One region of the Mesorhizobium sp. C277A genome, then DNA from elsewhere that is predicted to be linked to it. Evidence: predicted binding sites of a transcription regulator. Region 1 holds the regulator's gene; the other holds the start of a gene.
What was found. The regulator HrcA, encoded in region 1, represses chaperone genes, less so after heat shock. The targets are predictions, from matches to a motif close to GTTAGCACTCNCNNNNNGNGAGTGCTAAC.

Region 1 (3,711 bases):
GCGCAAGGGGCGAAGAAGTCCTTCGGCTCGGTCGGGCTCTTCAATCTCAGGGATACCGGTTTCGATGACCGCGTCTCATCGGCCGAGGTGATCCATACCTATCCCAAGGTGATCCATCGGGACGTGCATTAGGGCCGGATTGCGCTGTTCGCCGGCTCAGGATGGGCCATCGACATGGGTGATGCGCCAGATGGTGCCGTTGCCATCCTCGGTGACGATAAGCGCGCCGTCCTTGGCCACCGCGACGCCGACCGGCCGGCCCCAGACGGCGTCGTCGGAGAGGACGAAGCCGGTGATGAAATCCTGGTACTCGCCGGTCGGCTTGCCGTCGCTGAATCTCAGCCGCACCACCTTGTAGCCGGTCCTCATACCACGGTTCCAGGAGCCGTGCAGGGCGACGAAGGCGTCACCCTTGTACTCTGCCGGGAAATTGCCGCCGTCATAGAAGGCGATGTTGAGCGGCGCCGAATGCGCCTGCATCAGCACGTCGGGCACGGTGACCGAGCCGGCGAGGTCTGGGCGCGCGCCCTCGTGACGCGGGTCCTCGTTGGCGCCGATATAATACCAGGGCCAGCCATAGAAGGCGCCGTCCTTGACTGAGGTGGCATATTCGAACGGCACATCGTCGCCGAGACCGTCGCGCTCGTTGACGACACACCACAGCGCGCCGGTGGCCAGCTGCACGGTCATGCCCGAGCAATTGCGCAGGCCGGTAGCGAGGATGCGGCCATTCTTGCCGTCGGGGCCGAAGGCCAGCACGTCGGCACGGCCATCCTCGGAACCCCAGGTGGCGCCGAGTGGCTGTGATTTTGCCCAGGCGTCAAGGCCGCCCTTCGGTGCCTTCTGCATGCCCTCCGCGACGTTCGATCCGGAGCCGACCGAGAGATACAGCGTCTTCCCGTCCGGCGAGAAGGCGATATCGCGGGTCCAGTGGCCGCCGGTAGGGATGTCGGAGACAATCGTCTCCGGTTCGCCGGAGGCTTTAAGGTCGCCGTCGCGATAGGCGTAGCGGACCACGCTGTCGTTGTTGGCGACGTAGACCCATTGCGGCTTGTCGCCATGCGGGTAGAAGGCGATGCCATAGGGCTGGTTTAGATTGTCGGCAAAAATGCCCTCTTCGGCCGGCTTCGCGCTACCCTTGGCCAGCCGATAGACGCGGATCTGGTTGGCGTCACTGTCGGCGACGAACAGGTCGCCGTTCGGCGCCACGCGCACGACCCGCGGATTGGAAATGCCGGAAGCAACCAGTTCGGCCGAAAACCCAGGCGGCAGGACGGGCTTCGCGCCCTCGGGCCGATCGCCGAGGCCGGCGCTGTTGGAGGCGGATTCGGTCATGTTGGGCTTTTGCAGATCATCCGGCTTGATCAGCCGGCGCACACCTGGCTTGTCGGCCTTCCAGTCGCCGAAAGCGTCCTTGCCGGTCAGCAGCGGTTGATCGGCCTCCTGGGCGAAGGTGCTGGTGGCCAGAAGCAGGGCAAGGCCTGCCAAGCCGGCAATCCGGATCATGCTGTTCTCCTCGAACTCGCGCCGGTCGGCGCGTCATGCACAAGGGAGATATTGTGCAGCCGCCGCAAAAGAGAAGCGTGCGCGCGCGCAGATTCGACGAGAGAACCGCTCAACTTTCCTCTTCGACGTCCAGATCGTCGTCGAGACGCTTTTCCAATGCGACGAGATCTTCCGGCAGCGGCAAGCCCATGGCGCGCATTTCGCGCAGTTTTTCGCGCAGCTGCTCCTGGATTTCGTGCTCGTCCTCCGGCTGGTTGACCATTTCTTCGAGCAGCATGCTGATCTGGGCCTTGAACGATTCAAGCGCCATTCTGCGCCCTCCTTTACGGTGATCCCGGCTTCGGAATTATCTTAACATCCGGGTAATCAATTGGGCCGTGTAGTCGACCATCGGCACGATGCGGGCATAATTCAGCCTGGTCGGGCCGATGACGCCGAGCGCGCCGACGACGCGGGCGTCCTTGTCGCGGTAAGGCGCCACGACCAGCGACGAGCCGGAGAGCGAGAACAGCTTGTTTTCCGAGCCGATGAAGATCCGCACGCCGGGGCCGTCCTCGGCGAGGTCGAGCAGCTGGATCAGCCCGTCCTGCGTCTCCAGATCCTCGAACAGGTGGCGCAGCAATTCGATATCGGCCTGGGCGGTGACGTTTTCGAGCAAATTGGCGCGGCCTCGCACGATAAGGCGCGCCGGCAGGCCGCTATCGGCGCCGGCCCACACCGCCAGGCCTTTCTCGACCAGATCCTGCGACAGCGTGTCCAGCGCTGCCCTGGTCTCGTCCTTGATGCGGGCGATCTCGATGCGCGCCTCGGCGAGCGTGCGGCCCCTGATATGGGCGTTGAGGAAGTTGGAGGCCTCGTGCAGCTGCGAGACGGTGATGCCGGCCGGCAGGTCGACGACGCGGTTCTCGACATCGCCATTCTGCGACACCATCACCGCCAGCGCCTTGGTCGGCTCGAGCTGGATGAACTCGATGTGCTTCAGCGCCACCTCGTTCTTGGTGGCGAGCACCAGGCCGGCGCCGCGCGACATGCCCGACAGCATCTGGCTGGCCTCGGTCAGCATGTGTTCCAGCGTCGCGCCCGAGCCGGAGGCGCGCACCTGCGCCTCGATGACCCGGCGTTCCTCGTCGGAGAGATCGCCAAGCTCCATGAAGGCATCGACGAAGAAGCGCAGGCCGGTCTGGGTCGGCAGGCGCCCGGCCGAGATGTGCGGGGCATAGATCAGGCCGAGATGCTCGAGGTCGCTCATCACGTTGCGGATGGTGGCCGGCGACAGCGACGACGGCAGGATGCGCGACAGGCTGCGCGATCCCACAGGCTCACCGTCCTTCAGATAGGATTCGACGATGCGCCGGAAAATGTCGCGCGAACGCATGTCGAGCGATTGCAGCGCGGGCGCCAGCAGACTGGGTTCGGTGACTGCCTTGGTCATTCGAGCCAAAAACCTCCGGCTCAAGGATATAGACTTCCATCGCCCCCGCGCAACCCGGCCTCTGTGCCAGATCGCCCGGCCTTTTCCTTTGCGCCATGGGCTGCATGCGTCTACAAGCCGCCGACGCAACCGTAAAAGAACAGAAAGAGGCCTCGATGCGCCCTTCCAAACGCCAAGCCGACGAAATGCGCGCCATCTCGTTCGAGCGCGGCGTCTCCAAACACGCCGAAGGCTCGTGCCTGGTGAAATTCGGCGACACGCATGTGTTGTGCACGGCGAGCCTGGAGGAAAAGGTGCCAGGCTGGATGCGTAATTCCGGCAAGGGCTGGGTGACGGCGGAATACGGCATGCTGCCGCGTTCGACCGGCGAGCGCATGCGCCGTGAAGCCTCGGCCGGCAAGCAAGGCGGCCGCACGCTGGAAATCCAGCGGCTGATCGGCCGCTCCTTGCGCGCCGTTGTCGACCTGCAGGCGCTGGGCGAACAGCAGATCACCGTCGACTGCGACGTCATCCAGGCCGATGGCGGCACCCGCACGGCCTCGATCACCGGCGGCTGGGTGGCGCTCTACGATTGCCTGCGCTGGATGGAAGCGCGGCAGATGGCCAGTGTTGCCAAGGTGCTGAAGGACCATGTCGCGGCAATTTCCTGCGGCATCCATGACGGCCAGCCGGTCATCGACCTCGACTACATCGAGGATTCATCTGCCGGCACCGACGCCAATTTCGTCATGACCGGCAAGGGCGGCATCGTCGAGATCCAGGGCACCGCCGAG
Region 2 (3,711 bases), on a different contig from region 1:
CCGAGGCCGCGTCCTGGAGGGCAGTGCGAACGACCTTGACCGGATCGACGATACCCATGGCGATCATGTCGCCATATTCGCCGGTCTGGGCGTTGTAGCCGTAGGTCGCGCCCTTGTTGTCGAGGATCTTGCCGGCAACGATCGAAGCTTCCGCACCTGCGTTCGAAGCGATCTGACGGGCCGGAGCCTGCAGTGCACGGCGAACGATGTTGATGCCGGCAGCCTGGTCGGCATTGACGCCGGTGACCTTGATGTTGGCCGAAGCGCGCAGCAGTGCGACGCCGCCGCCTGCAACGATGCCTTCTTCCACGGCCGCGCGGGTCGCGTTGAGGGCGTCATCGACGCGGTCCTTCTTTTCCTTGACTTCGACTTCCGTCGCGCCGCCGACGCGGATCACCGCGACGCCGCCCGCGAGCTTCGCCAGACGTTCCTGCAGCTTCTCCTTGTCGTAGTCCGACGTGGTCTCTTCGATCTGCTGCTTGATCTGGGCAACGCGGCCCTGGATCTCGTCCTTCTTGCCGGCGCCGTCGACAATGGTGGTGTTCTCCTTGGAGATCGACACCTTCTTGGCGCGGCCGAGCATGTTGAGGCCGACATTCTCGAGCTTGATGCCGAGGTCTTCCGAAATGACCTGGCCACCGGTGAGGATGGCGATGTCTTCCAGCATGGCCTTGCGGCGATCACCGAAGCCCGGCGCCTTGACGGCGGCGATCTTCAGGCCACCGCGCAGCTTGTTGACGACCAGCGTGGCCAGAGCCTCGCCTTCGACGTCTTCCGAGATGATGAGCAGCGGCTTGGAGGTCTGCACGACGGCTTCGAGAACCGGCAGCATGGCCTGGAGGTTGGACAGCTTCTTCTCGTGCAGGAGGATGTAGACGTCCTCGAGCTCGGCAACCATCTTGTCGGCGTTGGTGACGAAGTAGGGCGAGAGATAGCCGCGGTCGAACTGCATGCCTTCGACGACTTCCAGCTCGGTCTCGGCGGTCTTGGCTTCTTCAACCGTGATGACGCCTTCATTGCCGACCTTCTGCATCGCTTCGGCGATCATCTTGCCGACCGACTCGTCGCCATTGCCGGCGATCGTGCCGACCTGGGCAACTTCCTCGGAGGTCTTGATCTTCTTGGCAGCGTTGCCGAGAGCCGCGACCACTTCGGTCACGGCCAGGTCGATGCCGCGCTTCAGGTCCATCGGGTTCATGCCGGCGGCAACGGCCTTGTTACCTTCCTGGACGATCGACTGCGCCAGGACGGTCGCGGTCGTGGTGCCATCACCGGCGATGTCGTTGGTCTTCGAAGCAACTTCGCGGATCATCTGCGCGCCCATGTTTTCGAACTTGTCGGAAAGTTCGATTTCCTTGGCGACGGTGACGCCGTCCTTGGTGATGCGCGGTGCGCCGAACGACTTGTCGATGACGACGTTGCGGCCCTTGGGACCGAGGGTCACCTTCACCGCGTCGGCGAGGATGTTGATGCCGTGAAGCATGCGCTCGCGGGCGTCGCGGGAGAATTTTACGTCTTTGGCAGCCATTTTTTAGCTCCTGGCAGGGGCTTGCGATCAAGCCCGAAATTCAGTTGACGGTGAGGCCGATAATCAGCCGATGATGCCCATAATGTCGGATTCCTTCATGATCAGAAGGTCTTCGCCATTGAGCTTGACTTCGGTGCCCGACCACTTGCCGAACAGGATGCGGTCGCCGGCCTTGACGTCCAGCGGGACCAGCTTGCCGGCTTCGTCGCGAGCGCCGGAGCCGACGGCGATGATCTCGCCTTCCTGCGGCTTTTCCTTCGCCGTATCCGGGATGATGATCCCGCCGGCGGTCTTGGATTCGGATTCGACCCGGCGTACGACCACGCGGTCATGCAGCGGCCGGAAATTCGACTTTGCCATTTTTGGATTTCCTTGGTGCGGATGTTGAACGGTGCTCCGTTGCCGGAGCATGCCTAGCACTCAGCCGAAGCGAGTGCTAACGCGGCAATGAGATAAGCCGCAGGCTCCTGCTAGTCAAGACGGAAGAGCAAAGAGCAAAGAGAAAAGAGAAGACAGCAAAGAGCAGGCAGCAAAGAGCGTGTAAGCATCGAGCCTTTTATGTGAACAATGTCGGGTATCCGACATATATGGGGCGGCTCACCCTTTGTAATTGAGCTTTATTCAGATGGTACGATTGGTGCAACGGGTGCTGCATTTGAACTCATCCAGAGGCTCGCACGGGTCGTGCTGCGTCAGCTTGGTTATGTCGAGCTTCAGAAGGCCATTTTTTGGCATTGGTTCTGTTGCTCCTATTGCCGTTCATGACCAATCCTGCGCGCGTGAGCCGGCCGGCTAGATTCCAACCACGAGAGCGCCGCCGCTGAGACCCGCACCCGCCGCCGCCAGAAGGATTTTCTCTCCTGGCTGGAATGGCTTCATCTGGTTGGCGAGCGAGAGCGACAGCGGGACCGTCGCGGCCGAAGAGTTGCCGTATTCGGCAATCGTCTTGACAATTGCTTGGTCCGCAATGCCGAGGTTTCTTCCGACCGCGCCGAAAATCCGAGTATTGGCCTGATGCGGCACAAACCGGCCGACATTGTGTGGCCGCACTCCCGCAGTGGCTAGCGCGGCTGTCGAGCAATCGGTCATCATCTCGACGGCTTTTGCGAACACTTCGGGCCCGTCGGTCATCGTCATCCGGGTCTGCCCGAGGTCGAGGTCGCCATGGAACGGCGTGTTGCTTCCTCCTGCGGGAATCTGGATCAGCCCGTAGCGCGAGCCGTCCGAAGCCACCGAGGCACCGAGAATGCCCCGATCAGCATCATCGCACTGACCGATCACCAGGGCGCCGGCGGCATCGGCGAACAAGACTGAGCTCGCGCGCTCGGCTGGATTGATGCGGCGGCTGAGGATGTTGGCGGCGATGACCAGCGCTGGTTTGCCATGCAGGCGGGTGAACCCGTCCGCAAACATGAGCGCATAGATGAAGCCGGCGCAGGCGCCGGTCAGATCGACCGCGCCTGCGCGGCCAAGGCCAAGCTTGTGTGCGACCAGCGGCGCGCTTGGCGGCAGAAGATGGTCGGGCGTCGAGGTGGCAAGCAACAGCAGACCGATGTCGTGGCGCGCAATACCGGCGTTCACCAGCGCCATGTCGCCAGCCCGGGTGGCAAGACCCGACAGCGTGTCTTCGTCCGTTGCCCAGAAGCGCGAACGGATTCCGGTACGCCTTTCGATCCAGCCCGGCTCGAGGCCGAGATTGCTCTCGATCTCGGCATTGGCCACCTTGCGCCCAGGCACGTGATGGCCAAGTCCGAGAATGCGCGACGACTTGCTCATGGCCTTGACCCGAAGCGTTCCCCGGCCTCCTCGATGGCGTCATAGAGTCGTTCGAGCTCGTCGCCTGCGATGCAATAGGGTGGCAGAAGGTAGAGGACATTGCCGAGCGGGCGCACAAGTAGGCCGCGCTCGAGGAAGAAAGCGCGCAGCTTCGGACCAATCTCGGCGAGATAACCTGCTGAACCGGTTCGCAGGTCGAGCGCCGCGATCGTTCCCGTGGCTCGACAGTCGGCAAAATATGGATTGTCCCGAAAGCGTTGCAGCCCGACGGCCTGCATCACGCTCAAGGCCGTGATCCGCCCGGCCACTGGCTCGTCGCGCCAGATCTCGACATTGGCGAGTGCTGCCGCACAGGCAATCGGATTGGCGGTGTAGGAGCTCGAATGGAAAAACGTCTTCTTCCGGTC

Region 2: the regulator HrcA is predicted to act here: its motif matches at 1,941-1,969, upstream of groES (co-chaperone GroES).

The regions. Positions count from the first base shown of each region.
Region 1 covers NZ_JAMYVW010000002.1:5,101,518-5,105,228, reverse strand. Annotated here, with positions in the region: gene NKK52_RS25185 (hypothetical protein) at 1-132, shown strand, start outside; gene NKK52_RS25180 (PQQ-dependent sugar dehydrogenase) at 157-1,506, opposite strand; gene NKK52_RS25175 (hypothetical protein) at 1,616-1,816, opposite strand; gene hrcA (heat-inducible transcriptional repressor HrcA) at 1,853-2,938, opposite strand; gene rph (ribonuclease PH) at 3,094-3,711, shown strand, end outside.
Region 2 covers NZ_JAMYVW010000004.1:346,562-350,272, forward strand. Annotated here, with positions in the region: gene groL (chaperonin GroEL) at 1-1,528, opposite strand, end outside; gene groES (co-chaperone GroES) at 1,592-1,888, opposite strand; gene bioZ (3-oxopimeloyl-[acyl-carrier-protein] synthase BioZ) at 2,321-3,304, opposite strand; gene NKK52_RS31250 (adenosylmethionine--8-amino-7-oxononanoate transaminase) at 3,301-3,711, opposite strand, start outside.